2 regions of the Vreelandella halophytica genome follow, and region 1 is predicted to be linked to the other one. Evidence: predicted binding sites of a transcription regulator. Region 1 holds the regulator's gene; the other holds the start of a gene.
What was found. Region 1 encodes LexA, which represses DNA repair genes until DNA is damaged. Its sites were predicted from a motif close to TACTGTNTANNTANACAGTA; they were not measured.
Positions count from the first base shown of each region.

Region 2: the regulator LexA is predicted to act here: its motif matches at 3,171-3,190, upstream of ACWHXT_RS15665 (DUF1654 domain-containing protein).

Region 1 is NZ_OZ309107.1:1,589,579-1,615,618, reverse strand. Features, by position in the region: gene ACWHXT_RS07650 (AAA family ATPase) at 1-200, opposite strand, end outside; gene miaE (tRNA isopentenyl-2-thiomethyl-A-37 hydroxylase MiaE) at 232-888, opposite strand; gene acnB (bifunctional aconitate hydratase 2/2-methylisocitrate dehydratase) at 1,368-3,971, shown strand; gene rraA (ribonuclease E activity regulator RraA) at 4,123-4,629, shown strand; gene ACWHXT_RS07630 (glycerophosphodiester phosphodiesterase family protein) at 4,690-6,576, shown strand; gene ggt (gamma-glutamyltransferase) at 6,595-8,385, opposite strand; gene ppsA (phosphoenolpyruvate synthase) at 8,533-10,914, opposite strand; gene ppsR (posphoenolpyruvate synthetase regulatory kinase/phosphorylase PpsR) at 11,206-12,039, shown strand; gene ACWHXT_RS07610 (hypoxanthine-guanine phosphoribosyltransferase) at 12,053-12,631, opposite strand; gene nagZ (beta-N-acetylhexosaminidase) at 12,731-13,741, opposite strand; gene ACWHXT_RS07600 (L,D-transpeptidase family protein) at 13,807-14,334, opposite strand; gene ACWHXT_RS07595 (TetR/AcrR family transcriptional regulator) at 14,312-14,989, opposite strand; gene lexA (transcriptional repressor LexA) at 15,209-15,883, shown strand; gene purU (formyltetrahydrofolate deformylase) at 15,948-16,802, opposite strand; gene ACWHXT_RS07580 (ribonuclease J) at 17,069-18,643, shown strand; gene moaE (molybdopterin synthase catalytic subunit MoaE) at 18,648-19,109, opposite strand; gene moaC (cyclic pyranopterin monophosphate synthase MoaC) at 19,110-19,904, opposite strand; gene mobB (molybdopterin-guanine dinucleotide biosynthesis protein B) at 19,909-20,448, opposite strand; gene ACWHXT_RS07560 (uracil-xanthine permease family protein) at 20,477-21,706, opposite strand; gene upp (uracil phosphoribosyltransferase) at 21,837-22,466, opposite strand; gene ung (uracil-DNA glycosylase) at 22,546-23,229, opposite strand; gene gpt (xanthine phosphoribosyltransferase) at 23,231-23,710, opposite strand; gene ACWHXT_RS07540 (adenine phosphoribosyltransferase) at 23,719-24,264, opposite strand; gene ACWHXT_RS07535 (NCS2 family permease) at 24,303-25,601, opposite strand; gene ACWHXT_RS07530 (riboflavin synthase subunit alpha) at 25,762-26,040, opposite strand, start outside.
Region 2 is NZ_OZ309107.1:3,382,380-3,386,773, reverse strand. Features, by position in the region: gene ACWHXT_RS15690 (hypothetical protein) at 1-226, shown strand, start outside; gene ACWHXT_RS15685 (hypothetical protein) at 230-421, shown strand; gene ACWHXT_RS15680 (hypothetical protein) at 505-1,191, opposite strand; gene ACWHXT_RS15675 (Y-family DNA polymerase) at 1,209-2,483, opposite strand; gene ACWHXT_RS15670 (LexA family protein) at 2,480-2,926, opposite strand; gene ACWHXT_RS15665 (DUF1654 domain-containing protein) at 2,923-3,153, opposite strand; RNA gene ssrA (transfer-messenger RNA) at 3,359-3,738, opposite strand; gene smpB (SsrA-binding protein SmpB) at 3,782-4,273, opposite strand.

The DNA.
Region 1 (26,040 bases):
GTGCGCCCGGACGAGAGCCCCTGGTCCGGCCATAGAAGCTCGGCAAGGGCGGCACGATTGACCGGCTGGCGATGCAGCAACAGATAAACCAGCAGGGCTTTGACTTTGTCGTAGCTGAAATGCGTCAGCACGACCTCTTCGAGGGTAAGGGAGAAGTGGCCAAAAAGGGTTAGCTTGTCGATCTGCTTGGCATCGCGCATGAGACACATCCTACCTGGACGGGTGCTCGACTCAGGCCGGCACACCGCTATGAAAACGAAACGCTGTATCGGGTGAAGTAATCAACTCGGCTTCACACGCTACAAAAAAGGCGATGCGGTCGTCGATCGCATCGGAAGTTTGCTGTCGGGCCAGCAGCAGGTAGTCCTCGAAATGGCGCCCTTCCGACTTCACGAGCGTACGGTAAAACCGAGCGAGCTCTTCATCGAGATAGGGAATCAAGCGAGCGAAGCGTTCACAGCTGCGCGCCTCGATCAGCGCGCCGATGATCAGGATGTCGATCAGCCGCTCGGGGTCGTTGCTGCGCAGGTGTTGTCTAAGCCCCTCGGCGTAGCGCGAGGCGCTCAGATGCGTATAAGCCACGCCGCGGCGCTCCATCAAGGCGACCACCTGCTCGAAATGCAGAAGCTCCTCGCGGGCCAGCTGCGACATCTTGCTAAGCAGCAGCGGCTGGTCGACGTAGCGATAAAGCAGGTTCATCGCCGTCGAGGCGGCCTTTTTTTCACACTGCGCGTGGTCGATCAAAAGCGTTTGCGGGTTGGCCAGCGCCCAGCCAAGCCAGGCATCCGGTGTTTGACAGGCCAAAAACGCGTTGAGACTGGGGGGAAGCAGATCCTCCGCACCAAGGGAATGATCTGCAGGATTCAATACGGCTAACTCTATCGACATATACGGTTACCAAGCGCCTTTATTCATTGATGACACGCCAAAACCTGGCGCTGCTCCCGTTATACTGGGCTCACTGACCCTTAAGGCACTATAACACGCGTTTTGACGCCCTCATGGTGAAGCGCGGGGCCGCGTGTTCGAGCGTTCACCCCCGGCGCGTGGGCTTTTGATACTTAAGCCCATAACACCCCTGTTATTTAATGGTCTATGGCAGGGTGATTGCAAACGGCTTTTTATGCGAGGGCTTGCAGGCCTTCTCTTCTCTGCGCCTCGCTCAGTTTAAACGAACGTTTGCCACGTTGAGTAGGGCCAACAAACGCAAACTCCCCGCCGTCGTCTTAACATTGTCGACAGTTTCCCGTAGAATCCACGCCATCCACCAGACGCTGTTTGTCAAGCGTATGTCACGTGTCATGGCGCATACTCGATACCGTGTGGGTATGCGACCGGCACCATTAAGAAGATGAGAGGGCCCCAACGTGCTTGAAGCTTACCGCCAACATGTCGAGGAACGCGCCGCCGATGGCGTACCACCCAAGCCCCTGAACGCCGAGCAGACCGCGGCTTTAATCGAGCTTTTGAAAAACCCGCCGGCCGGTGAAGAGCAGAACGTACTCGAGCTTCTCACCCACCGCATTCCGCCCGGTGTCGACGAAGCCGCCTACGTCAAGGCCGGCTTTTTGACCGCAATCGCCAAGGGCGAGGCAAGCTCTCCTCTGGTCGACAAGATTCACGCCGTCAAGCTTTTGGGCACGATGCAGGGTGGCTATAACATCGTCTCGCTGGTCGAGCTTCTCGACAACGACGAGCTGGCTAAAGAGGCCGGCGAGCAGCTCAAGCACACCATTTTGATGTTCGACGCTTTTCACGACGTCGAAGAGCGCGCCAAAAACGGCAACGCCGTCGCCAAGGATGTCATCGCGTCCTGGGCCGAGGCGGAGTGGTTCCTCTCCAAGCCTGCGCTCGAAGAAAAAATCACCTTGACCGTATTCAAGGTACCCGGCGAAACCAACACCGACGACCTCTCCCCGGCGCCGGATGCCTGGTCACGCCCGGACATTCCGCTGCACGCCAACGCCATGCTCAAAAACGAGCGTGACGGCATTCACCCGGAAGTCCCGGGCTCGCGTGGGCCGCTCGACCAGATCAACGAGATCAAGGACAAAGGCTACCCCGTGGCCTACGTGGGCGATGTGGTCGGTACCGGCTCCTCGCGCAAGTCCGCCACCAACTCGGTGCTATGGTTCTTCGGCGACGACATCCCGTTCGTGCCCAACAAGCGTGCCGGCGGGTTCTGCTTTGGCGGCAAGATCGCCCCGATCTTCTTCAACACCATGGAAGACTCCGGCGCGCTGCCCGTCGAGATGGACGTCGACAAGCTCCAGATGGGCGACGTTATCGACGTCTACCCGTATGAAGGTAAAGTCTGCAAGCACGGCACCGATGAGGTGTTGACCACCTTCGAGCTCAAGACCCAGCTGGTGCTTGATGAAGTGCGCGCCGGTGGCCGTATTCCGCTGATCATTGGGCGGGGCTTGACCGGTAAGGCGCGGGAATCCATGGGCCTGGGAGCCTCCGACGTTTTCCGTCTCTCCGAGCAGCCCAGGGATACCGGCAAAGGCTTTACCCTTGCCCAGAAGATGGTCGGCAAGGCCTGCGATCTTCCCGGCGTGCGCCCGGGCATGTACTGCGAGCCGAAGATGACCACCGTGGGCTCCCAGGACACCACCGGCCCGATGACCCGCGATGAGCTCAAGGATTTGGCGTGCCTGGGCTTCCAGGCCGATCTGGTCATGCAATCGTTTTGTCACACCTCGGCCTACCCCAAGCCCGTGGACGTCGACACGCACCACACCCTGCCCGACTTCATCATGAACCGGGGCGGCGTTTCACTGCGCCCGGGCGACGGCATCATTCACAGCTGGCTCAACCGCATGTTGCTGCCGGATACGGTCGGCACCGGCGGTGACTCCCACACCCGCTTCCCGATGGGCATCTCCTTCCCCGCGGGCTCGGGTCTGGTGGCGTTTGCCGCCGCCACTGGCGTCATGCCGCTGGATATGCCGGAATCCGTGCTGGTGCGCTTTAAAGGCAAGCGCCAGCCAGGTGTCACGCTTCGCGACCTGGTGCACGCCATTCCGCTTTACGGTATCAAACAGGGTCTCCTGACCGTGGCCAAGTCCGGCAAGAAGAATGCGTTCTCCGGCCGCGTACTCGAAATCGAAGGCCTCGAGGATTTGACCGTCGAGCAGGCGTTCGAGCTTTCCGACGCCTCCGCCGAGCGTAGTGCGGCGGGCTGTACCATCACGCTATCCGAAGAGAGCGTGACCGAGTACCTGAAGTCCAACATCACCCTTTTGAAGTGGATGATGGCCAACGGCTACGGCGACGAGCGTACCATCAGCCGGCGTATCGAAGGCATGGAAGCCTGGCTTGCCAACCCGAGCCTGATGCGCGCCGACCAGGACGCCGAGTACGCCGAAGTCATCGAAATCGACCTCGACGAGATCAAAGAGCCGGTTCTCTGCGCGCCCAACGACCCGGACGACGCGCGGCTTCTTTCCGATGTCGCCGGTGAAAAAATCGACGAGGTGTTTATCGGCTCGTGCATGACCAACATCGGTCATTTCCGCGCGGCGGGTAAACTGCTCGAAAAACAGCCTGCGGGCAGCCTGAAGACCCGCCTGTGGCTGGCGCCACCGACCAAGATGGACCAGCACCAGTTGACCGAAGAAGGCTATTACGGCATTTACGGTCGCGCAGGTGCCCGCATGGAAATGCCGGGATGTTCACTGTGTATGGGTAACCAGGCCCGCGTGGAAGCGAAAAGCACCGTGGTGTCTACGTCTACACGTAACTTCCCGAACCGCCTGGGCGATGGTGCCAACGTGTACCTGGCCTCGGCGGAGCTGGCGGCGGTGGCCGCCGTCGAAGGCCGCCTGCCAAGCGTTGAAGAGTATCAGCGCTACATGGCCGAATTTGACGCCATGGCCGGCGAGATCTATCGTTACATGAACTTCCACGAAATCGAGGAGTATCAGAAGATTGCCTCGAACGTGATTCCGGTTGCCCAGGAAGCTTAAGCCGCTTTTGGCAACCACCCCATCGCCGATGCTCGCACCATCGCAGGGCGGTCAATTATTTGCCGCCCTGAGCCGATGACCGAACGCCCCGCTCCTCTTACGAGGGCGGGGCGTTTTTTATGCTCACCCTCCTCCATTCAAGGAACACTTTATGTCGACCACCGCTACACCTGCTTTAAACATCGTGACCCCGGACCTTTGCGATGCCAACCCCCAGGTGGCCGTTCTCGATCCGCTCTTCGTCAATATGGGCGGTGTCGAGGCCTTTTACGGGCGGGTGCGTACGATCAAATGCTTCGAGGATAATTCCAGGGTAAAAGAGGCGGTTGCCGAGCCCGGCGAAGGCGCGGTACTGGTGGTCGATGCCGGTGGCTCCTACCGCTGCGCCATGCTGGGCGACATGCTAGCCGAGCAGGCCGTTAAAAACGGCTGGGCCGGCGTTGTGATGTTCGGCTGCGTGCGCGATGTGGATATTCTGGCGACGCTTTCGCTCGGCGTTCAGGCGTTGGGCAGCCATCCTCGCAAAAGCGAGAAAAACGGCGAAGGCCAGCGCGATATCCCGGTCACCTTTGCCGGCACCACCCTCCAGCCCGGCCAGTGGCTCTACGCCGATAACAACGGTATTATCGTGTCCGACGCTGCCCTGGCCCTCTCTTAAGCCGCTTGTCCGGCGCGACCCAAACGCCGCGCCTGCACTCACTTCAAAAGCTCCTTTTTTATGCCGCCGTTGACCACCCTGGGCCACGCCCTCTATCGAACGCTGAAAGACCACCTAAGACCGCTGATCGCTTATCACCTGATCTATACGCTGCTGGCGTCGGCGCTGGTGCTGCCCGCCATTGGCTGGGTGTCGCAAACCCTGCTTTCAGCGCTCAACCGCACGGTCATCACGACCGAGGCGCTGGTCGCGCTGCTTTTTAGCCCGCTTGGTTTGTTAACCCTGTTGGTGGGGCTCTGGTTCGCCTTTTTGCTGATTTACTGGCAGCAGGCCGGCATGCTGCTGGTCGCCACCCGGGCCCGGGAAAACCACTACCGCCTCGCTTTTGAAGCGCTCTGGCTGAGTACCCGGCGTCTGCCGGCCCTTGCCGGGCTGGTCATCGTTCAGGTCAGCGCCCACCTGTTACTGCTCGCCCCCTTCATGCTTGGGCTTACCTGGCTATTCGATCTCTTTCTCAGCGATCTGGATCTCTACTACCTGCAGCGCGTTCGCCCGCCGGTACTTTGGTACTTCATTGCCTGCGCGCTGCCGTTGGTCTTGATATGGGCGAGCCTGGCGGCCTGGCTCTATCTTCGCTGGATGCTCGCCCTACCGCTGGTGGCCGTCGAGCAGCGCTCGCCGCTGGCCGCGCTTAGACAGAGCGTGCCGCTCACCCGGGGCGGGCGGCGCTCGATCGGCGCGGCGGTACTGATACTGCTGGTGCTGATCGTGGCGCTTCCGGTGCTCGTCACCTTACTTTTCGATTTGATCGTCACGCCGATTTTGTGGTGGCTGCCCGAGCGAAGCGCCGTACTGATCCCGGCGATGCTTGCCTATCTTACCGGTTACGTGCTGATCACCTTGACCATTACCTTTCTCGGCATTGCCGCCAATGCCCTGCTTTCGGCGTGCCTCTACCTTCAGTTGGCCTGCCGCGAGCCCCATCCGGCGCCCAGGGTGACCAACGCAAACCCCGGCCGTTTGGCCTGGGCGGTCGAGGCCTTCGTGCTGGTATTTGCCGCGCTACAAGCCTGGTGGATTCTCAACAGTTTCGAGTTGCGCGATAACGTGGCGGTAATCGCCCACCGGGGAAGCTCCATGGTCGCGCCGGAAAACACTCTGGCCGCCGTGCGTCAGGCGCTCGAGGACCGGGCGGATTTCGTGGAGCTCGACGTGCGACTAAGCGCTGATGATGCGGTGCTTCTGTACCACGACCGGAGCCTGACACGGCTGACCGGCGACCCCCGGGATTTCAATGATCTGACCCGCGAAGAGCTAAGCGGCTTCGACGTGGGCAGTTGGTTCGGCGACGCCTTCGTCAACGAGCCCATCGCCGGGCTCGATGAAACGCTGGCGCTGGTGCGTGGCAAGGCGGGGCTGATGATCGACATGAAAGCGTTGCCCCGGGACGAGCAGCGCCTGGCCCAGGCCGTGTTGGATGCCCTCGATGCGGAGTCGGACATTCGCTACCGCTGCTGGGCAACCCAGCCAAGCGCGCTCGATGGCATGAGCGAATGCGGCTTTCCCCACGCGCAGATGGATATGCGCGTAGCCACCACGACGCCGGGCATCGTCACCTTCATCAAGGAGCAGGCGCCGGCGCTTCGTGTCACGCTGCTGGCTCAGCTGATTTTGCCGGGCACGCTCGACCGGCGCAGCTTCGACGCGCTGGGCCTTCGCCATAACCGCATCACCCAGCACGAGATCGAACTCGCCGGGCGCTACGGCTACGAGATACACGCCTGGACGGTCAATGACCGCGCGCGGATGTCGACCCTGATCGATCTAGGCGTGGATGCGATCATTACCGACTACCCGGATCGGCTGAGCATGCTAATAGAAGACCGCCATGCCTTGAGCGATGGCGGTCTGATACTGGTGAAACTGCGCAACTGGCTGCGCGAGTAACTTGACCTTAAGGCCGGGCTACTCGCCCATCACGACGCCTTCACGGCGCGGGTCGGCGCCGCCGAACAGCGTGCCGTCTTCCAGGCGGCGGATTGCCTGAAGACCACTGGTCAGCTCGCGCTCGCTGACGCTATGCCCGCGCTGGGTGAGCGACTCGATGGTCGCCTCGGGAAAGCGCCCTTCTTCGAGCCAGACATCGCCGCCCAGCGTGACTGCGTGGGGCAGGTTCAGCGCTTCCTGGGCGCTCAGGCCCCAGTCCCGCATGGCCAGAAGCGTGCGTGCGGTGTAGTGAATGATCGCCGCACCGCCGGGCGAGCCCAGGCTTGCCACGAAATCGCCGTTGTCGTGGTCGAATACCAATGTCGGGCTCATGCTCGAACGCGGCCGCTTGCCGGGCTCGACCCGGTTGGCCACCGGCTCACCGTCGATTTCCGGCTCGAAGGAGAAGTCGGTCATCTCGTTATTGAGCAGATACCCGCCGGCCAGGCCCGTGCCGCCATCGGCCATGATGCGCGAGCCAAACGCCTGCTCGATGGTGGTGGTCATGGCCACCGCGTTGCCCTCTTCATCGACGATACTGATGTGGCTGGTGCCGTACTCGGGCTGGGTGGGCTGGCTTGCATAGCTCACCTCGAACTCGCCGGGGTTACCAGGCTCGGCGCTCTCGCCCATACTGGTCTCCTCGATCAAACGGCTGCGGCTTTCCAGGTACTCCGGGGCGAGCATCAGCGACCAATCGCCCCCTGGCGCCTCGACGAAGTCCGGGTCGGCGATATAGCGGCCACGGTCGGCAAAGGCGAGCCGCGACGCTTCCAAAAACTGATGCAGCCAGCCGCTGCTCGCCGCGCCGTTATCCAAAGGCGCCTCGATCATCGGCTGGTACTCCAGCATGCCCAGAATTTGCATGACGGTCAGGTGCCCCGAGGACGGCGGCGGAAAGCCGCAGACGTCCCACTGCTGCCAGGGCGTGCAGATCGCCTCCCGGGTGATGCTTTCATAGCCGCTCAAATCTTCCAGGCTCATTTCCCCCGGGCGGGTGTGGTGATTTTGCACCCGCTCGACCAGGTCCTGGGCCACGTCGCCTTCGTAGAAGGCGCGGCTGCCTTCGCTTGCTATCCGGCGAAGCAGCGCGCCCAGCGCCGGGTTGGTCAGCGTCTCACCCACTGCCAACGCCTCGCCTTGCGCGTCGTAGTAAAACGCCCCGGCGAGCGGGTCATCGCGCAGTGCCGGGTCTTCGGCAAGGCTTGTGTGCAGGCGCTGGCTCACTTCGAAGCCCTCCTCGGCCAACGTAATCGCCGGGACGAAGAGCGTCTCCCAGTCGAGCTGGCCGTGGGCGGCGTGGGCGGTTTCGAGCATCTTCAGCGTGCCGGGTACGCCGACCGAGCGCCCGCTCACCACCGCGTCCATGAATGCCAGCGGCTCGCCATCTTCCATGAACAGCATCTCGTCCGCCGCCGCCGGGGCGGTCTCGCGACCGTCGAAGGCGTCGATATCGGTGCCATCGAAGTGCATCAAAAAGGCCCCGCCACCGATGCCGCTGGATTGCGGCTCGACCAGCGTCAACACCATCTGCACGGCGATGACCGCGTCGATGGCGTTACCGCCGGCTTCAAGAATTTGCCGGCCGGCATCAGTGGCCAGCGGGTTGGCGGCGGCGACGGCGAATTTATCGTTCGCCCAGCCGGGTTTTTCCTCGTAGCCCGAGCCCACTTCCGGGGTCACCGAGGGCGCTTCGTAGGTAAAGCCAAAGCTGTAGAGCGGAACCAGCAATAAGCCGGTCAAGGGCAGCGTCGCCCGTAGTGGCAGCATGATCACTCCTGAGATGTTTCGAGGCCGAAGCCGGCGTTTTCTTGAGCGGGAAAAGGTGTTGGCTTACTCACCTGACAGGTTAGCCTATAAAACGCGTGCGCCCGGCACAATGGCCGGGCGCATTAATCGCTGAATTGGCAAGGCTACTTAGGCGATGGTTTCCCCGGCCAGCATGAACCAGGTCTCCAGCACCGCGTCCGGGTTGAGCGATACCGAGTCGATGCCCTGCTCCATCAACCACTTGGCAAGGTCCGGATGATCCGACGGGCCCTGCCCGCAGATTCCCACGTACTTGCCCTGCGCCTTGCACGCCTGGATCGCCATGGAGAGGAGTTTTTTCACCGCTTCATTACGCTCGTCGAACAGATGCGCGACGATGGCGGAGTCACGGTCGAGCCCCAGGGTAAGCTGCGTCAGGTCGTTGGAGCCGATGGAGAAGCCGTCGAAGTGCTCGAGGAACTCATCGGCGAGCAGCGCGTTGGCGGGCAGCTCGCACATCATGATGACCTTGAGGCCGTTCGGGTCATCCGGGTTGCGCGCCAGCCCGTTGGCGGCGAGCAGCTCCACTACGTCGCGCGCCTCGGTTGGCGTGCGCACGAACGGCACCATGATCTCGACGTTCTCGAAGCCCATGGTGTCGCGCACGCGCTTGAGCGCACGACACTCCAGCTCGAAACACGGCCGGAAGGCGTCGGAAACATAGCGCGAGGCGCCCCGGAAACCCAGCATGGGGTTCTCTTCGCCGGGCTCGTAAAGCTTACCGCCGATCAGGTTTTCGTACTCGTTGGATTTGAAATCCGAAAGCCGCACGATGACTCGCTGGGGGTAGAACGCCGCGGCCAGCGTCGAGATGCCTTCGACGAGCTTGTCGACGTAGAAGCTGACCGGGTCGTCGTAACCCGCGGTGCGCGCGTCGATCACCTGCTGTAAATCCGGCGTTTGGCGGTCGTACTCCAGCAGCGCCTTGGGGTGCACGCCGATCATACGATTGATGATGAACTCGAGCCGGGCAAGCCCCACACCGGCGTTGGGCAAACCGGCGAAGCCGAAGGCGCGATCCGGGTTACCCACGTTCATCATGATCTTGAACGGAATCTCGGGCATGGCGTCGACGCTTGAAACCTTGCATTCGTAATCGAGAATGCCTTCGTAGACGTTGCCGGTATCACCTTCGGAGCAGGAGACGGTGACGTCGATGCCTTCGCGCAGCTGGGTCGTGGCATCGCCGCAGCCGACCACGGCGGGGATACCCAGCTCACGCGCGATGATCGCCGCATGGCAGGTGCGCCCGCCGCGGTTGGTGACGATCGCCGAGGCGCGCTTCATGATCGGCTCCCAATCCGGGTCGGTCATGTCGGTGACCAGCACGTCGCCGTCGTTGATCTTGTGCATCTCATCCGGGCTGAGCACGATTTTCACCGTACCGCTGCCGATACGCTGACCGATCGCCCGGCCGGTGATCAGCCGGCGCCCTTTCTCCCGGAGATGGAAGCGCTCGAGCTTGCCGCCCTCCTGCTGGGACACCACGGTTTCCGGGCGCGCCTGGACGATGTAGAGCTTGCCGTCGTCGCCGTCCAGCGCCCACTCGATATCCATGGGTCGCTGGTAGTGCTTTTCGATGGTGACCGCCTGGCGGGCAAGATCCATGATCTGCTCATCGTTGATGCAAAAGCGCCCGCGATCAGAGAGCGGTACGTCGACGGTTTCGACGGACTTGCCGGCGCTGGCGCTTTCGCCGTAGACCATTTTGATCAGCTTGGAGCCCAGGGTGCGGCGCAGTACCGCCGGGCGCCCCGCTTCCAGGGTGGGTTTGTGAACGTAGAACTCGTCCGGGTTGACGGCGCCCTGCACCACGGTTTCACCCAGCCCCCAGGAGGCGGTGACGAACACCGCATCGCGATAGCCCGACTCGGTGTCCAGGGTGAACATGACCCCGGAGGCGCCGGTTTCCGAGCGCACCATTTTCTGCACGCCCGCGGAAAGCGCCACGTTCTCGTGGGCGTAGCCGCGGTGCACGCGATAGGAAATCGCCCGGTCGTTGAATAACGAGGCAAACACCTCGTGCACGGCGCGCTTGACGTTGTCAAAGCCTTCGATGTTGAGGAAGGTTTCCTGCTGGCCGGCAAAGGAGGCATCCGGCAGGTCTTCGGCGGTGGCGGAGCTTCGTACGGCGGCTTTCAGGTTGGGGTGGCGCTGTTGCAGGTCGGCGTAGGCATCTGCCAGGGCGCGCTCGAAAGCGGGCGGTAAGGGCGTATCGATAATCCACTGGCGGATGGTGCTGCCCGCTTGTGCAAGCGCCTTGACGTCGTCGACGTCCAAACGCGTCAGCAGCGCGTTGATCCGGTCGTTGAGGCCCTCGAAAGCGAGAAATTCGCGGTAGGCGTGAGCGGTGGTGGCAAAGCCGCCGGGCACGGTGACACCGGCGCCCGCAAGGTTGGAGATCATTTCACCGAGCGAGGCGTTCTTGCCGCCTACTCGCTCGACGTCGTTCATGCCCAGTTGATCGAACCACACAATGTACTCTTGCACGCAACACCCCTTTTAATCATCGACCGCGGGTTGAACCACCCGACCGGGTCTCGCCAGACCGGGGCTCGCCAGATCGGGTCGGTCAATTTCATTGAGCGTGTCACCCTATCACCGCCCCCTCGTATTCGCCATTAGTCTAACCGCGAAGTCAGTGAAGGTTTTTTACAACACGGCGAGAATTAAGGCGCTTTCTGTAGTCGCCCGCTCCATAGCGGCCTGGCCCGTTGTGCTTGCGACACCCAACGGTGAGAATAGCGCTTCACGCATCGAGGTGATCAACGGGAGAAAAGCATGAAGCGTACGGCATTTTTTATTTCCGACGGAACGGGGATCACCGCCGAGAGTTTGGGACGTAGCCTTTTGGCACAATTCAGCGGCGTCGAGATCACGATGCTCACCAAGCCCTATATCGACTCGGTCGAAAAAGCCCAGGCGCTCGCCAATATCATCGACGCCACCGCCAACCGCGACGGCCAGCGCCCGATCATCATCGACACCATCGTCGATCAGGAAATTCGCGACGTCATTCGCCAGGCCCAGGGCTTCAAAGTGGATGTGTTTTCGACCTTTTTGGCGCCGCTGGAGCAAGAGCTCGAGACCCACTCTTCGTATAGTGTCGGGCGAACCCACGCCATTGGTAGCGACGATGTCTACATGGATCGCATCCACTCGGTGCATTTTGCCCTCGACAACGACGACGGCGCGCGCACCCACCAGTACGATCAGGCAGACGTCATTCTGGTCGGCGTTTCGCGCTGCGGCAAAACGCCAACGTCGCTTTATCTTGCGCTGCAGTTCGGCATCCGCGCGGCCAACTACCCGATCACCGAAGACGATCTCGACGAGGACGGCAGTTTGAAACTGCCCAGGGTGCTCGCCCCGCACCGCCACAAGCTCTTCGGGCTGACCATCGACCCGCGAAGGCTTTCGGCCATTCGCAACGAGCGCCGTCCCAACAGCCGTTACAGCTCGATCGACCAATGCGTGCAGGAAGTCGAGCAGGCAAGCGCGCTTTACCGCACGCTTGGCATTCCGTTCATCGATACCACCCGCTTCTCGATCGAGGAGATCTCCACGCGCATGATCGCCGAAACCGGGCTAACGCGGCGTTTTTCGCCCCGCTAAAGAGGGGTAAGGCTTACAGCCCCTTGGGCGCGAAGATACCAGGGGCGTTGCGCCAGTAACCCTTGTAGTCCATGCCGAAACCGAACACGTAACGATCCGCCACTTCCAGGCCGCAGTAGTCGGCCTTGAGCCCCGGCACCGCCTTGCGGTCGTGCTGTTTATCGACCAGCACGGCGGTAGTGACGCTCGCCGCCTGGGCCTGTTGGCAGTAGTCCAGAATTGCCGCCAGGGTCGAGCCTTCGTCGAGGATGTCGTCGATGATCACCACGTGGCGCCCGGCCATCGGCACCTCCGGCGAGACCCGCCAGAAAAGCTCGCCGCCGCGCAGTTCGTTGCGGTAGCGCGTAGCGTGCAGGTAGTCGACTTCCAGCGGAAAGCCCAGCCGGGTCAGCAGATGACCGGTGGTGATCAGCCCGCCGTTCATCACGCAATAAAACACCGGCAGCTTGTCACCCAAATCCCGTGTGATGGCTTCGGCCATGTGATCGAGAGCTTCCTCGACCTGCGCCTGGGTGATCAGGCAGTCGGCGTTATCCATCAGCTCGCGCATTGAATCCAGGGATTCAAGGGCTTCTTTATCGAGTTTGTTCATCGAAGGGCTCCGGTATCAAGCGATCAAGGTTTAAAAAATAAAAGCGCCGGCGATACATCGGCGCTTCGAACGAGAAAAAGGTGTTTAAGGCGGCGCGGGCTAGTCGGCCAGCTCGCTCAGGCGTGCATTGGCGCGGCGCCAGCGCTTGAGCGCGGGCAACGCCGCGAGATCCGGCCGGGCGCGGGCGTAGCGAAGCTTGCCGGCGCGTTTGCTCTCGAGCCCCTGACAATGGGCGACCACCTCGAGCGCGGCGCCACGATCATTACATACCAGCAGCATGTCGCAGCCGGCAGCCAGCGCGGCGCGGGCGCGCTCCACCGGCCCGCCGGCCACGTGGGCACCGGCCATGGTCAAATCGTCGGAGAAGATCGCCCCCTTGAAGCCCAGTGACTCTCTGAGCATTCCGAGCCAGTTCGGCGAGAAGCCCGCCGGGCGCTGATCGAAAGCGCTAAAGACCACATGGGCGGGCATGACGCCGTCGAGCTGGGCGGCAAGGCGGGTGAAAGGCACCAGATCCCGCGCCTTGAGCTCGCTTAGCGGGCGCGGGTCGTCGGCAAAGCTATGATGGGTGTCGGCTTCGATGCCGCCGTGGCCGGGAAAGTGTTTGCCTACCGCGGCCATACCCGCTTCGTGCAGGCCCTGAATGAAGCGTCCGCCGAGCTCGGCGACGTGCTCGGGGTCCTGACTGAAGCTTCGATCGCCGATCACGCTGGAAACCCCGCTTTCGACATCGAGCACCGGGGCGAAGCTAATATCGAGCCCGCAGGCCGCCATCTCCATGCCCAGCAGCCAGCCGGCATCGATGGCCAGCTGTATCCCGGCATCCGCGTCTTGGGCGTAGACCTCACCAATGCGCGCCATCGCGGGAAGCCGCGTAACGCCTTTTTTGATGCGCTGAACGCGCCCGCCTTCCTGGTCGATGCCCAGCAGCAGATCGGGCCTTAGCCGGCGAATGCTTTGGCAAAGCGCGCTGACCTGCTCGGCACTTTCTACGTTGCGCGCAAACAAAATGACCCCGCCCACGGCGGGGTCGGCCAACAAGGCTTTTTCAGCTTGCGTGATAGCGGGCCCTTCGAGGTCGAGCATGACCGGGCCTGGCGGTTGCGTCATCGGCTTGCATCCAATAAAACGGCCGCCAATTCTAGTCGATCGGCGGCCTTAAACAAAATCCGGGGTTAAAGCCCCGCGGCGTTGAGCCACACCGGGGTGCCTGGGGCTGCGAAAGCGAACACCGCGAGCAAATCGTCATTGCGCAGGCGAATGCAGCCGTGGGAGGCGGCGATACCCATGGGCTGGTCTGGCGGCGTGCCGTGCAGATAGATATAGCGGCGCTGGGAGTCGGTCTGGCCTGCGCGGTTAACGCCGCGCTCGAGCCCGCAAAGCCAGAGAATACGCGTCAGAATCCAGTCGCGCTGGGGATTCTGCGCGCCCAGCGCCGGGGTAAAGACTTCGCCGGTGAAGCGCCGCCCGCGAAATACCGCATTTTCCGGCAGGCCTTCGCCAATCGCGGCGCGCACGTAGTGCCAGCCACGGGGCGTCTGACCACTGCCCTCGTTTTGCCCTACGCCGTTTTCACCGGTCGAAACGGCGCACTCGTGTACCACCGCTTGGCCCTGCCAGCAGCGCAGGCGCTGGGTGGCGAGGTCGACTTCGACCCAAGGGCCATCGACGGGAGGAAGCTCAGCCAGATTGGGCGTCAGCATACGCAGGCTCCTCCAAAGCGGGGGGAAGCGGCGCGTTCATGGCGGAAACCACCACCGGGCGTAGCCGCCGGACAAGATCGCGCACCGAAACCTGCTCGTTGTACTCCTTGGCGGCAATATCGCGCAGCGCATCGAGCCCGGAAAGCGTGAAGATCACCGTGCCCAGCATGAAGTGCAGCCGCCAGAAGCGTTCCGCGTCGGGAAGCTCCGGCGTTGCCCGACGAACGAGCTCGACGAAACGGGTGAACACATCGCCGTACTGCTGCTGAATATAGCGGCGCAGATGCCCCTGGGCCTGGCTATAGGCCAAACCCAAAAGGCGCATGAAAACCTTGAGGCTATTGCGCTCGGCGGGCACCGTCAGCACCGTGGTCGCCATGGCCTCGAGCAGCACTTCGAGGGGAATGTCCTCCTCGCCGTAGCGCTCGTGCAGCGCGTCCAGGGCTTCGTGAAAGCGCTGGCTGAAAGGATCGAGATAGCGCGCGAATACGGCCTGAATCAGCGCTTTCTTGGAACCGAAGTGGTAGTTCACGGCGGCCAGATTCACCCGTGCCTTGCTGGTGATATTACGAAGCGAGGTCTCGGCAAAGCCGCGTTCAGCGAACAGCACCTCCGCAGTATCCAGGATACGCGTGACCGTATCAGATTGCGCCATGGCGCCCTCCAGAAAAACGAGTGTTTAAAACATCGCAAAATAGTAGGCCATTAACGCGCCAGTCTCAATCGCCAGAAAGGGTGAACTCCCTCACTCGATGCTCGAACGGCTTTATAATCCGTGGCTTGAGTCATATACTGGACAGAGGAACATACTGTATACTTAAACACATATATATCGAGTCACCTTTTTAGTTACCCTTTTACGCTGGAGTCAGACATGTCCCGTCCTCTTACAGTACGTCAACAGCACGTTTTTGACTTTATCGTTAAAACCATGAATGAGCTTGGCTACCCGCCCACCCGGGCCGAGATCGCCAAGGCTTTGGGCTTTCGCTCACCCAACGCGGCGGAAGAACACCTTCGCGCCCTCGAGCGCAAAGGCGCGATTCGTATCATTCGCCACACTTCCCGGGGTATTCGCCTACCCAACCAGGAAGGCACCGAAACCAGTGAGCCGGCGCCGGCTGCCAACGAAAGCGGCGAAACGCCGGCAAACGGCTTGCCCATCATTGGCGAAGTCGCTGCGGGCAACCCGATTCTGGCCGCCGAGCACATCGACCGCTACTGCCCGCTTCCGGCGGACTACTTCACGCCCAAGGCGGACTACCTGCTGCGCGTGCGCGGGCTTTCGATGAAAGATATCGGCATTCTGGAAGGCGACCTGCTCGCCGTGCACCGCACCGAGCGGGTACGCGACGGCCAGATCGTGGTGGCACGCCTTGAAGACGAAGTCACCGTCAAACGCTTCAAGCGCGACGGCCATCAGGTAACGCTACTGGCTGAAAACAGCGACTTCGACCCGATCGAAATCGACCTGCGCACCCAGCAGCTCGATATCGAAGGTGTGGGCGTAGGCGTGATTCGCGGCGGCAGCGGCCAAGCGCTCGGCTAAGCCACTCGCCTGTTTGAACGTCGTATAAAAAGCGGGGGGCACTCATCAGTGCCCCCCGCTTTTTTTAGTTAAAGACGACGGTCTTGTTGCCGTCGATCAGCACCCGGTCTTCCAGATGCCAGCGAATCCCCCTCGCCAGCACCGATTTTTCCACGTCGCGGCCAAAGCGCACCAGATCCGTCGGGGTATGGCAGTGGCTAACCCGATGAATGTCCTGCTCGATGATCGGGCCGGCATCCAGCTCCTCGGTCACGTAGTGGCAGGTCGCACCGATCAGCTTAACGCCCCGCGCGTAAGCCTGGTGGTAAGGCTTGGCACCGGCAAACGAGGGCAAAAAGCTGTGATGGATGTTGATGACCTGGCCCGCGTAGCGGCTACAAAGCGCCGGCGGCAGAATCTGCATGTAGCGCGCCAGCACGATGCAGTCCGCCTCGAGCGCCTCGATTTGCGCCTGTACCGCATCGAACGAGGCCTGCTTGTCGCCTGGGTCGACCGCAATGTGAAAGTAAGGAATCTGGTACCACTCACTCAGCGCGCGCATATCCGGGTGGTTGGAGATGATCCCCACGATGTTGCAGTCGAGCTCGCCGGCCTGCCAGCGGTAAAGCAGGTCGACCAGGCAGTGGGACTCTTTTGAGACCATGATCACCACGTTGCGCCGCTTTTGCGTATCCACCAGCGCCCACTGCATGTCGAAGGCGCTGGCGATCGGCGAGAACGCCTCTTCGAGCGCCTCGGCGGTCATACCGATGGAATCGGCAAGAATCTCGTAACGCATGAAAAACCGGCCCGTTTGCAGATCCGAATGCTGGCTTGCCTCGGTGATGGAGCCGCCATGCTGGGCGATGAAGCTGGAGACACGCGCCACAATGCCCACTTGGTCCGGGCAGGAAACCACTAAACGGTAGTAATGCGACATAAATACACTCAATATAAACACGATTTTAAAAATGCCAGGCCTTGTCCGCCATGAAGGGGGTCGTGGCGCTGAGCAAGGGCGCTAGTGTAGCGCAAGCGGGCCTGGCTGGCATCGCCATGATTGTTAGCCGCCCCCGCCTTACCGTATAGTTAAAGCCTTACTTTTCAGGCTGTTCATAATCAATGGATCCATCTCGCGTTCAACTTCGTCCCCGCCGCCGTCCACCCTTGCGCATACTGCCGCTTGGCGGCTGTGGTGAAATAGGAATGAACCTGACGCTTTATGGTTATGACGGTCACTGGATCGCCATTGATTGCGGCATGATGATTCGCCAGGATCTGCCCAGCGCCCCGCTTCAGGTGCCCAATACCCAGACCCTGGCCGAGCTCGATATCACCCCCCAGGCGCTCTTCATCACCCACGGCCATGAAGACCATATCGGCGCGGTCGCCTGGCTTTGGCCGAAGTGGCAGTGCCCGATTTACGCCACTCCCCTGGCCGCCGGCCTTTTACGCCACAAGTTTGCCGAACACAGTTTGAGCAGCGCCGCCATTCACGTGATCGAACCCAATGAGGCGCTGGAGCAGGGCCCGTTCACGCTTCGCTATCTGTTGATGACGCACTCGATTCCCGAAAGCTGCGCCATCATGATGCTGGCCGGGGGCTACCGGGTCCTTCACACCGGCGACTGGAAACTCGACCCCGCGCCGCTGATCGGCCCAAGCGTCAATCCCGCCCACTTTCAGGCACTGGCACCGCTGGACCTCGTCGTCGGCGACTCGACCAACGCCCCGCTCCCCGGCACCGCGGGCAGCGAAGGCGATGTCGCAAAAGCGCTCACCCGAACGCTAAAGGCGTGCAAGGGCCGCGTCGTGGTCTCCTGCTTTGCCAGCAACCTGGCGCGCGTGTGGGCGATTGGCCAGGCGGCGGCGCAGAGTGGACGGCGGGTGAGCCTGATGGGCCGCTCCATGGAGCGTATGGTGGGTGTCGCCCGTGGGCTTGGCTATCTGGACGACTTCCCGGCGCTGGTCCCGCCCCAGGATTTGGGCTACCTGCCGCCGGATGAAGTCGTCGTGATCGCCACGGGCAGCCAGGGCGAGCCCCGCGCAGCACTGCAGCGCCTGGCCCAGGGGCGTCACCCCTTCATGGACCTGGAAGCGGGCGATAACGTGATTTTCTCCGCCAAGGCCATTCCCGGCAACGAACGCCCGATTGCCCAGCTCAAACGCCGCTTTACCCAACTGGGCGTGACGCTTTTTGACGAAACCAATCACCCGGAACTCCACGCCACCGGCCACCCGGCCCAGCAAGAGCTCAAAACGCTCTATCGCTGGATAAGGCCCAAGGCGCTGCTGCCAGTTCACGGCGAAGCGGTCCATCAAAAGGCCCACCAGGCGCTGGCCGAAGAGCTCGGTATCAAGGCGCCACTCGCCCCGGTCAACGGCGATATGCTGGCAATGGACAACGAAGGCATTCGGGTCGAGGCGCGCTACCCGCAGCTACCCCACGTGGTGGATCAAAACAGCGTGACGCCTCACCCAGGCCTTGGGGCAGAGTCGAACAGCGCCCGGCGCGGCACGCTGTTTTTGGCGCTGCCGGTATGCGCCACCGATACGGGCTGGCAGCGTATCGGCCGCTTGATGCTCGACGCGAGCGGGGCAAGCCCCATCGATGAAGAGAGCTTTAGCGACTGGCTCGACGAGCGCCTCGATGAAATACACGCCGACACCCTGGCCGAGCTTCGCGAGGCGCTTACCCCCGGCATGGTTCACTGGCTGGGGGAACACTGCCAGCACATGCCGGAAGTCCATTTGCAAATCATGGCGACCGAGGCGCCTTGACGCCTCACCAGCGCGCCGCGTCCTGCTGGTCGCTTGCGCGCTCCTTCACCCAGTAATCGCCCTGGGTGGAATGCTCCTTTTTCCAGAAAGGCGCGCGGGTCTTTAAAATATCCATGATGAAATCGCAGGCGCTGAACGCGTCTCGCCGGTGGGCACTGGCCACCAGCACCCGCACGATCGGGTCCCCTGGGTGCAGTTGCCCTACCCGGTGGATGATCACCACCTTCTGCAGCGCCCAGCGTGACAACGCCTCTTCGCCAATCTGGTAAAGCGCGCGCTCGGTCATTCCCGGGTAGTGTTCAAGGGTCAGCCCGGTCACCTCGGGGGTTTCGTTGAAATCACGCACCAACCCGGTAAAGGTCACTACGGCGCCGATGTCAAAGCGGTTTTCAAGCGTCGCGGTATAGCCCTCGTCGAGGCTAAACGCCGCCTCCTGTATGGCCACACTGATCAATGAGTCGCTCATTCAGCCCCCGGTCACCGGTGGAAAAAAGGCTATCTCGTCACCGTCGGTGATCGGCGCGGTGTCGTTGGCCATGACCTGATTGATGGCGCACAGCGTACGCTGCTCCTTCAATACGCTAAAACGCGTATCCTTCTCGGCCAGCACCGTTTTGAGCCCGGCTACATCGCGGCTTTCAAGCGCATCGAGGGAGAACGACACCTCGCTATGCCCGACCCGCTCACGAAGCTCGGCCAGGAACTTGACCCGCACGCAGGGCGATACCGTACAGCGCTCACCGACGCTGACCTCCCCGGGCGTGCCTTCTCCGGTTACGATCGGCGCCGCGCTACGTTGATAATCGCCGCGTACGCCGCCGCGCTTGCTCTCGAGCTGAATCGCGTCGATGCGCATCTCCTTGTCGACGGCCTTGCACATGTCGTAAAGCGTCAAGCACGCCACCGAGACCGCCGTCAGCGCCTCCATCTCGACACCGGTGCGCCCATTCAACCGGCAAAGCGCGTGTACATCGACCGCGCCCTCCTGCCAGTCGATATCGAAATCGATGCTCACCTTGCTAAGCGCCAGCGAATGGCAAAGTGGAATCAGATCGGACGTGCGTTTAGCGGCCTGGATACCCGCGATACGCGCCGTGGCCAATACATCGCCTTTGGGCAGCTCACCGTCGCTCAAAAGCCTTAACGTTGCCGGGGCCATGACGATGCGCCCCGACGCCACCGCTTCCCGGCGCGACGCCTCTTTATCGGCGATATCCACCATGTTGGCTTCGCCGTGGGTGTTCAGGTGGGTCAGCTGCATATCGTTACCTTTTGTCGTCACGGGACGCGCGGGACCATTGAAGGATCCAGCGCGCAATCTCATCGATGTTATCAAGGTTTAGCCGCGGGATAGAAGCGTCCAGCGTCTCGGGCGGCTCGCCTTTTAGCGCCACCGCTTTGAGACCGTCGCTTTGCAGGATAGCCGGGTCGCCGATACCGTCGCGATAGAGAATCAATTTGGGCAGCGGCCAATCCTTGAAGCCTTCGACGATGACCAGATCCGGCGCGTGGGCGGTCATCAGTGAAAGCAAATGGCCAAGGTCCGGCTCGTCCTGGCCCGGTGTCTCCTGCATCAAGGCGTAGCGCCGGTGTGAAGCCACCAGCATGGGCGCGGCGCCGGCCTCGCGAAGCCGGTAGCTATCCTTGCCGGGCTTGTCGATGTCGAAGTTGTGGTGGGCGTGCTTGATCACCCCTACATCGAGCCCCGCCTCGCGCAAGCGCGGCAGAAGCTTCGTCAAAAGCGTGGTCTTACCCGTCGAGCTCCAGGCGGCTATGCCGAGCACGGGAAAAGGCGTTTTTATCATTTCCAGGGAGATCTCCTTTGACCCAGCCTCAGGCAAGCTCTTTTTCCGGTGGCAGCAGCGCGTTCAGCGCAATACCGACGAGCGCGGCCAAACTAACGCCCTGTAGCGTAAACTGCCCGCCCCCGAACTGCATACCGCCAATCCCGAAGACCAGAATAAGCGAGACGACCACCAGGTTGCGCGGCGCGGTGAGCGACTGCCCCGCGCGCACCAGCGTATTCATGCCCACCACCGCAATCGAGCCGAACAGCAATGTCATGATACCCCCCATGACCGGGCCGGGAATGGTCTGCAAAAGCGCGCCCAATTTGCTGATGAAGGCCAGCAAAATGGCCAATACCGCCGCCACGATCATGTACACCGGGTTGAACGCCCTGGTCAGCGTGACCGCGCCGGTCACTTCGGAATAGGTGGTGTTGGGTGGCCCGCCGAACAGCGCCGCCACGCAGGTCGCCAGGCCGTCGCCCAACAGCGTACGGTGAAGCCCGGGCTTTTCCAGATAGTTTTCCCGGGTGACCGAGCCGATCGCCACCATGTCACCAATGTGCTCGACCGCCGGGGCGATGGCCACGGGGATCATGAACAGTATCGCCGCCCAGTGAAAGCTCGGCGCGTTAAAGGCCGGCACCGAAAGCCAGCGCGCCTGTTGAATGGGCGTAAAGTCCACTACCCCCATGACCAGCGAGAGCGCGTAGCCGGTAGCGACCCCGCCCATGATCGGCACCAGCCGCAAAAGCCCGCGGCCGAACACCGCCAGCACCAGCGTGACCGCCAGGCTCGCCATGGAGAGAAAGATCGCCTGACCATAGCCGATGTGATCGCTGGTTTCTCCGGTTGCCATACTCACCGCCACCGGCGCCAGCGCCAAACCAATCACCATGATGACCGGCCCCACCACTACCGGCGGCAGCAGTCGATTCAGCCAGCCCGTGCCTTTGATACGCACCACTTGAGAGATAACGGTATAAACGATGCCGGCAGCCATCAACCCACCAAGCGTGGCGGAGACGCCAAAGCTTGCAATCGAGCCTTGAATAGGCGCGATAAACGCAAAAGAAGAGGCCAAAAAAACCGGCACACTCTGTTTGGTCACGCTGTGAAAGACCAGCGTGCCGACACCGGCGGTAAACAGCGCAACGCTTGGGTCGAGCCCGGTCAATAGCGGTACCAGCACCAGCGCGCCAAAGGCGACGAACAACATTTGCGCCCCGGTCAACAGCGTTTTGGGCCAGCCCTCTTGTGATGATTCAGTGCTCATGCAGCGTCCTTAACGTTCATTGGGTCGCCCATCAGGGCAGGCTTGTCAGGGGAGTGGGTACCGGGGCGTTTTTCGCGCCCAAAAAAATGCCCCCGACGCAAAGCGTAAGGGGCATTTCAAGGCAGCGCGCTTAGCGCGTGCCGAATATTTTGTCGCCGGCATCGCCAAGGCCCGGCACGATATAGCCGTTTTCGTCGAGGCGCTCATCGACGGACGCGGTGTAGATCTCGATATCCGGGTAGTCTTTTTGTACGCGCTCAATGCCTTCGGGTGCTGCGACCAGCACGATCACTTTCATGCTGTCGCAGCCCCGCTCGCGTAGCATATCCAGCGTTGCCACCATCGAGCCACCGGTCGCGAGCATTGGGTCGATCACGATCGCCATACGCTCTTCGATGTCGTTGGCGAACTTGGCAAAGTACGGTACCGGCTGAAGCGTCTCTTCATCGCGGTAAAGTCCGACGACGCTGACCCGGGCGCTGGGAATCAGGTCGGTGACTCCTTCGAGCATGCCAAGGCCTGCGCGCAGAATCGGCACGACGGTCACCTTTTTGCCTTTCAAACGCCGCGTCGCGATGGCTTCGCCGTTCCACCCTTCGATCTGATGGTCTTCGACCTCGAGATCCTTGGTGGCCTCGTAGGTCAGTAGCTTGGCGACTTCACCTGCCAGCTCGCGAAAGCTCTTGGTGCTCAAACCGCCTTCCCGCATGAGCCCCAATTTATGCTGAACAAGCGGATGATCAATGGCGTGGACACTCATGAAACTACCTCACTGCAGGGTTAAAAGCGCTCGGCTAGCGCAAAATTGCGCGCCATTCTACCCGCAACCGCCCCCAAGGTTAAGGGGTGGCGGGTAATTGCCATTCGATTACCGGGCGTCCCTGCTCGGCCAGAAACTGGTTCGCCTGGGAGAAGTGGCGATTACCCAGAAAGCCGCGGTGCGCGGAAAGCGGCGACGGGTGTGGCGATTCCAAAATCAAATGGCGCGTTCGATCGATCAGCGCTTTCTTCTGACGGGCGTGGCTGCCCCAGAGTAGAAACACGCAAGGCCCGGCGTGTTCGCTGACCGTCTTGATCGTCGCATCGGTAAAATTCTCCCACCCCTTGCCCCGGTGGGAGGCCGCGTTACCCTTCTCGACCGTCAGGGCGGTGTTCAAAAGCAGCACGCCTTGCTTCGCCCAGGGCTCCAAAAAACCGTGATTTACCCGCGTGAAGCCCACGTCGCTTTCAAGCTCTTTATAGATATTGAGCAGCGACGGCGGCACCTGAACCTCGGGCTTGACCGAAAAGCAGAGCCCGTGGGCCTGGTCGGGGCCGTGGTAAGGATCCTGGCCCAGAATGACGACTTTCACCTCCTCCAAAGGCGTGAGCTCGAAGGCGCGAAACCAGTTGGACGAGTGCGGATAGATGACCTTTTTAGCCGCTTTCTCATCGGCCAGAAACGCTTTTAGCGCGGCCATGTAATCCGCCTGGAACTCCTGGCCGAGCCATTGGCTCCAGTCCTTGGGTAGAGGGTCGGTCATATCATTTCTTCAATTGATCGGCGAGCGGTTCGACATAGGCGATGCCCATGTCCCAGGGAAACTGAATCCAGCAGTTCTGGCCCACTTCCGTGAGGTACTGATCGACCAACGGGCGGCCGTCGGGCTTGGCGTAAATGGTAACGAAGTGGGCATTGGGCAGCATTTCACGCACGGCCCGGGCGGTTTTACCGGTATCGACCAGGTCGTCCACTAAAAGCCAGCCCTCGCCGTCGTGGTCCACGCCCTTCATGATATCGAGCCCGCCCTGATCCATATGATCGTAGCTTTTGATACAGACCGTGTCGATCAGGCGGATATTGAGCTCGCGGGCGATCAGCGCGGCAGGAATCAACCCGCCCCGGGTGATCGCCACGATACCCTTGAAATCGCGCTCGATCAGTTGGTGGCAAAGGGCCCGAACGTCGCGATGGATCTGGTCCCAGGAGACCGTGAAGTGCTGGTGATAGCGTTCGCTGCTCATGGGAGGCGTTACTCGTCTTCGTTAAATGAACATACCGCGAACACGCCAAAGCCAGCGTCGCGAATCTTTTGAGAGCCGCCGAGTTCGGGCAGATCGACGATCGTCGAGGTCTCGACTACCTGACCGCCACAGCGCTGAATCAGGTTGGCGGCGGCCAGCATCGTGCCACCGGTCGCGATCAAGTCGTCCATCAGCAAAATCCGGTCACCCTTTTCGAACGCGTCGGAGTGAAGCTCCACTTCCGCGGCGCCGTATTCGAGAGTGTAGGTTTCGCTAACCGTTTTGAACGGAAGCTTGCCCTTTTTACGTACCGGCACGAAGCTGCAACCAAGCTCATAAGCCAGCGGTGCGCCGATGATGAAACCGCGCGCGTCGATCGCCGCAATGGCATCCAGATTCATGTCCTGATAGCGGTGTACGAAGCTATCGATCAGTTTACGAAAGGCTGAGCTGTTTTGCAGCAAAGGCGTGATGTCACGAAAATTGACACCCTGCTCGGGCCAGTCGGGAACCGTGCGAATAACGGACTTGATGTAGTCGCCGTAAATGCTCATCGCGTCTCTCATTGGTTAATACAAAGCCGGGCCAACGCCTAGCCGAAGAATACGAATTTCACCGCAAACAGCAGCGCCAGAACGATCACCGCCGGATTGAGGTCCTTGAAGCGCCCGGAGAGCGTCTTGATACCGACAAAGCTCATAAAGCCCAGCGCGATGCCGTCGGCAATCGAGAACGTCAGCGGCATGGCAATCGCGGCGATCAGTACCGGCGCGGCGTCGGTGGGGTCTTCCCAGTTGGCATGGGCCAGGCTACCCGCCATCAGCACCGCCACATACAAAAGTGCTCCGGCGGTGGCGTAGGCCGGAATCGAGCCCGCCAGCGGCGCGAAGAACAGGCTGATCAAAAACATCACACCCACGACCACGGCGGTCAAGCCCGTGCGCCCGCCGGATGCGATACCTGCGGTGGATTCGATATAGCTGGTGGTGGTCGAGGTACCCAATACCGCACCGGCCATGGAAGCCGTGCTGTCGGCCATCATGGCGCGGCCAATGCGCGGAAGCTTACCGTCTTTATCCAAAAGCTTACCGCGATGGGCAACGCCGACCAGCGTACCGGAGGTGTCGAACAGGTCCACGAACAAAAAGGCAAAGATGACGCTGAGCATTGCCACGTCGAAAGCGCCGGCCAGGTCCATCGCCATGAAGGTCGGCGCGATGGACGGCGGCATCGACATCAGCCCGCCGTACTCGTTATGCCCCAGAAGCATGGCCGCAACGGTCACGCCCAGAATGCCGATCAGCACCGCGCCGGTAACGTTTAAGTAGGCAAGCGCGGTAATCACGAAAAAGCCGAGCAGCGCGTAAATGGCCGAAGGCTCGGAGAGATCGCCCATCGCGACCAGCGTTGCCGGATTGGCAACCACGATACCGGCGTTTTTAAGCGCGATCATCGCCAGAAAAAGCCCGATACCGGCGGCAATGCCCAAGCGCAGCGAAAGGGGTATGGCGTTGATGATCCATTCGCGAATCTTGAAAATACTCAGCAGGAAAAAGGTAAGACCCGAAAGAAATACCGCCCCGAGCGCCGCCTCCCAGGTATAGCCCATGCCCAGCACCACCCCGTAGGTGAAGAAGGCGTTGAGCCCCATACCCGGCGCCTGGGCAATGGGGTAGTTGGCCCAAAGACCCATGACGAAACAGCCAATGGCCGCCGCCACGCAGGTCGCCACGAACACCGCGCCGTAGTCCATCCCCGCTTCCGACAAAATGCTCGGGTTGACGAAGATGATGTACGCCATGGTCAAAAAAGTGGTGATGCCCGCGATCACCTCGGTTTTGACGTTGGTATTTTGCTCGGTGAGCTTGAAGTAGTTGTCCAAACCTTTCATATCGTTTTGTTCCCTGCGCCCGGTGATGCGAGAAAAGCCGCACAGTCTACCGAAAGCCCGAAAGCGATGCGAGCTTCGGCGCGCAGCCGATGAGTGCGGGCTTCCCCGCTCTGATTCTCCAGCAATTTTCAGGCCACTACTTAACCAACTGGTCAAAGCCTCAAGCGCGCGCCGCCAGCACCCGCTCGACGGTTTCCACGATGACCTGGGTTTGCGGGTCCACCTCGATGTTGACCTGGGCGCCGGGCAGGCGCTCTTTCAACACCGTGCGCTGTAGCGTTTCGGGAATTAGATTGACGCTGAACACGATGTTTTCACCCGCCGAGCGCACATCCCCCACCGTGAGACTGATACCGTCGACGCCGACATAGCCCTTCTCGAAAACGAAGCGCCCCAGGGTTTTGGGCAGCGAAAACCACAGCCGGCGGTTGTTGGGCGC
Region 2 (4,394 bases), 1.8 Mb from region 1:
GCTCGACCAGCTCGACGCCGGGACGCTGGCGTTCAATACCGCTGACCGGGTGATATACGCCCGGTTCGGCGACCAGATAGAGCCCATCAACATGACCTCCGCGCACCGCGACCAGCTCGCCGCCTTGGGCACGATGGCCACCCGCAACGTGTTCATCTCCGATCAGCCGCCGGACGACGCCCAGGGCGAAGACGGCGACGTGTGGCTACAGCACTGGAGCACCTGACCCATGCACGTACGCATCGAAGAGCGCTGGCGCTACGCCGAGGAATGCGTGCGCGTGGCCGGCCGCTGGCGTGCCGCGTCCCGCTGGGAGCGCATCGACGGCCGCTGGGTGCTGGTGCGCGATGCCCGGACGTGGGCGCTTAAGGAATTGGAATGGGAGGATGATCGTTTTTGGGAAGGGGTGCCGAGTCAGTAGCCGCCCGGGCACTAACCCTGGGCGGTTTTCTGTAGCTAAAAAAGCTAAAAGCCTTGGGAAATGCTAGAGCCAAGTTATATAGCTTAATCAGTTTTATATTTAATTAAGCTAGAATCTAAGCTTAAGTTTTTTTCCAATAATCGATATACGCTGCGTTCACTTCCTTCATTTTCATTTTGAATATGTAGTTTAATGTAAGTCATTTTGCTATAGTGTTCTTTTTCAATTTCTTTGTACATAGTAATTTTTATTTTGCTTTCTTTTTCTGTTGTTATTAAAGAGTGATTCGCTTTCGCTAAAAGTAAGGCTGTCTGGTAAAAATCCAAGTATGGTGTGTATTTTTCTTTCGTCTTAATTCTGTTTGACCGTATAAGCAAAAGCTCTATTTTTTCATTTAACTTAAGCAGGTGCTCTTCAGCTTTTTTAATTCCGGTGCCATTGAGTGATGATTTAGTGTTAATTATTTCTTTTTTGCCTTCCAGTTCTTCCAAGAACTCTTTATTCTCATTTTCACTGATGTATCTTAATAAACTTCTTGTCAATATCGACAGAGACTCTTCTTTTTCTTGGTTGTTATATATAATAGTTTTTAAGAAAGATATTAGTAAGAATGCAAGAGCAATTATAGTTGATATATTTGCTATTTTTGAAAGCTCATGGCTATTAGTTAAGTTGTAAAGTAAAGGGATTGAGGTTAACGATAAAAATATCAAAAAAGTATAGAAATATAAGTCAGATATTTTCCCTGCCAAACGATGTATCTTGTTCATTAGCTTCTCTCATTGATTCACGATTTTACAATCGGGATTTCATCCCAGCTCGTAGTATACCTTGGCGTTCGATGCTCGCAACGCAGCTCCCAGTTGTTCACTTTTCGCTGCATTCCCAGCCCGATGGTGCCTTTCCCGTGTTCCCGGTTGAGTTTGTCCAAGGTAGCCATGAGCAGCTCATTCTTCTCCCGCGCTTCATCACTTTCTGTCATGCCCAACAGCCCTAGCTGCTCGTTCTCGTGATCGCACAGGTCCATGAGCATCACGCCGCACTTCTGATACCAGATCCCTTCGCGAAAAATCTGCTCAAGCCCGGCGCTGGCGGCGCGGATCAGAGCCCGGCTATCGCAGGTGGCGCTGGGGAGGGGCACCACCACACTCTTACTGTAGCTGGGCAGGTCGTCACGAAATCGATTCGTGCGCACGAAAACCATGATCGCCTGGGCGAGGCCTTGCTGCTTACGAAGCTTCTCGCCGGCCCGCGCCGCGTGCACGCGTACCGCCTCCCGAAGATCGGCTTTATTCTGGGTAAGCCTGCCGAAAGAGCGCGACACCATAATCTGCTTTTTTGGCTCGGTCATGTCGTCGAGCTCGATACAGTTGACGCCACGGAGTTCGTACACGATGCGCTCCATCACCACCGAGAAGTGTTTGCGCAGGTGCTTGGGCGATGCCTCACGCAGTTGCCAGGCCGTCTCGATGCCCAGCGTGTGCAAGCGCGCGGCGCTTCGATGGGCCACGCCCCATATCTCGCTCACTGGCAGCTGCTCGAGGAACGCCCGAGTGTCGTCGCTATCCGGATGCATGATCGCCACCCCAGCGAATCCGGTCTCTTTCTTGGCGCGATGATTGGCGATCTTGGCGAGCGTTTTCGAGGTGCTGAGCCCTACGCTCACCGGAATACCGGTATCACGCTTCACCTGGGCCCGCATGACCTGGCAGCGATCGGTCAGGGTGTCGAGCGCGAACCCCTCGAACGAGAGAAACGATTCGTCGATGCTGTAGACCTCGACGTGGGGCGTGTGCTGCCTCAGGACGTCGGTCACGCGGCGGCTCATGTCACCGTAGAGAGCGTAGTTTGAGCTCAGCAGCGTGCACTGCCTGCGGACGTGAGGCTCGATCTTGTGGGCCGGCATGCCCATGGCCACGCCGAGGTCCTTGATCTCTTGCGATCGCGCGACGACGCATCCGTCATTGTTCGAGAGCACGCCTACCGGCTCACCCTCGAGCCGCGGCTGAAACACGCGCTCGCAGCTTACGTAGAAGTTGTTGCAGTCGACCAAAGCAATCATGTTGAAAACCCTGGAGCAAGGGCGTGAACGTTATGAGTTACGACGCCCCACACTTCGCAATCGTGACCCATCAGCGGAATGGGTTTGAAGTTGGGGTTTGATGCGATCAGATAGGGGCGGTTACCCATCATGCTGTAGCGCTTACAGGTAAATTCCCCGTCGATACTCATGATGACGATGTGACCCGGGCGGGGCTGCAGTGACCGATCGACGATGAGTAGGTCGCCATCGTAGATTCCGGCACCTTCCATGCTCGTTCCTTTGGAGCGCAGGAAGTACGTTGCGCTCGGGTGCTGAACCAGATGCGAGACAAGATCGAGCTCGGCTTCCAAGTAGTCGTCGGCGGGCGATGGGAAACCTGCGCGCACGAAGCCACTGATCAGTGGAATCTTTGATGGGAAGGACGTGTTGGCGCGTCCGAGGACTGATAGGTGCATGTTCATGCCATGCTCTCCTCGGGGTTCCAGCGGATGCGTACTTGTTTGGCAGTGTCATCGAGAGGAGTCATCGTCACGTTCTCGACTGTACCCAAGTCGCTCAACATCTGTAACCAATCCTCGGCGCTGTCGTCGGGCTGACGCTGGATTTCGACGCAGCGATCGGCTTGAGCTTTTGGGCTGCCGATTTTGCGCTTTACGCGTTCAACCAACTGTTGGTAGGTATTCGACATGACGGTCCTCCTTGTATATCTGTTTATATATACAGTATTAAGAAGCGGAGTATAAGCAGGGGGGCTGATGAATGCTAGGGGTGGGGGAGAGCGATTTGGTCTAAAAAAGCTGACTCAAAAGCTGACATAGCTATGCCTAAATAGGCCCTTTCCAACCTATAGACACAAAAAAAGCACCCGTAGGTGCTTGATTTGTAGGGGTGTCTGGTGGAGGCGGCGGGAATTGAACCCGCGTCCGCCAGCACTCGCCCATTGGCTCTACATGCTTAGATTTCGTCATTTGCTTTAACGTAGCTGGCTCCGACGATCAGGATCCAGTCACGCGAGCCTTCTAAAGTTTAACGGTTGACGAGAAGACACCGCCAACCGCGGTCCTATCAGCTTTAGCTCATATCCCCGCAGTGATGAATAGGCACATCACCTTGGGGCCAGACAAGAAGCTAGCAGTTGTTACGCTGCCAGCGCGCCTTGAGCATAGTTTTCGTCGTTTGCGACTATTTTTCGTGATGTGGTATTTACGAGATACATCACGCTCTCGGCATGCACCGCAGGGTTTGTCACCGGCGTCGAAACCATGTCGCCCCCAGGTCAGAGCAGTATTCTAACGTGCTCAGCGCTAATTGACCAGCTACGCGCGGTTATGTTCCCGCATGATTCGACCTTTCTGACGGTCCCAGTCGCGATCTTTTTCGGTCGCGCGCTTATCGTGAAGCTGCTTACCGGTCACCAGCGCCAACTCACACTTCACCATATTGCGCTTCCAGTAGAGCTTGAGCGGCACGCAGGTGTGGCCCTTGTCCTGGGTGACCGAGAAGATCTTGGCGATCTCCTTGCGGTGAAGCAGCAGTTTGCGCGTGCGGGTCGGGTCAGCAATCTCGTGGGTGCTGGTGGTGTTGAGCGGCATGATGTGGCTACCCAGCAGCCACGCTTCGCCATTACGCACCAGAATATACGTGTCGGTGAGCTGACCCTTGCCCGCGCGCAGGCTTTTAACTTCCCAACCCGCAAGCGAAAGGCCTGCTTCGAAGGTTTCGTTAATGTGGTACTCAAACCGCGCCTTCTTGTTCTGGGCGATGGCGCTGTTGCTGGGGCCCTTGCTCTTGCCGTTCTTAGTGGCCATGAAACCTCATCATTAATCTGTCGATAGCACCCCCTTCGTTATATGGGGAGGCGTGATACCATTCAAGGTCTGAAATATTATTTCCCATGATACGCTTTGGGCACTGTGAAGTCAGCGGAGA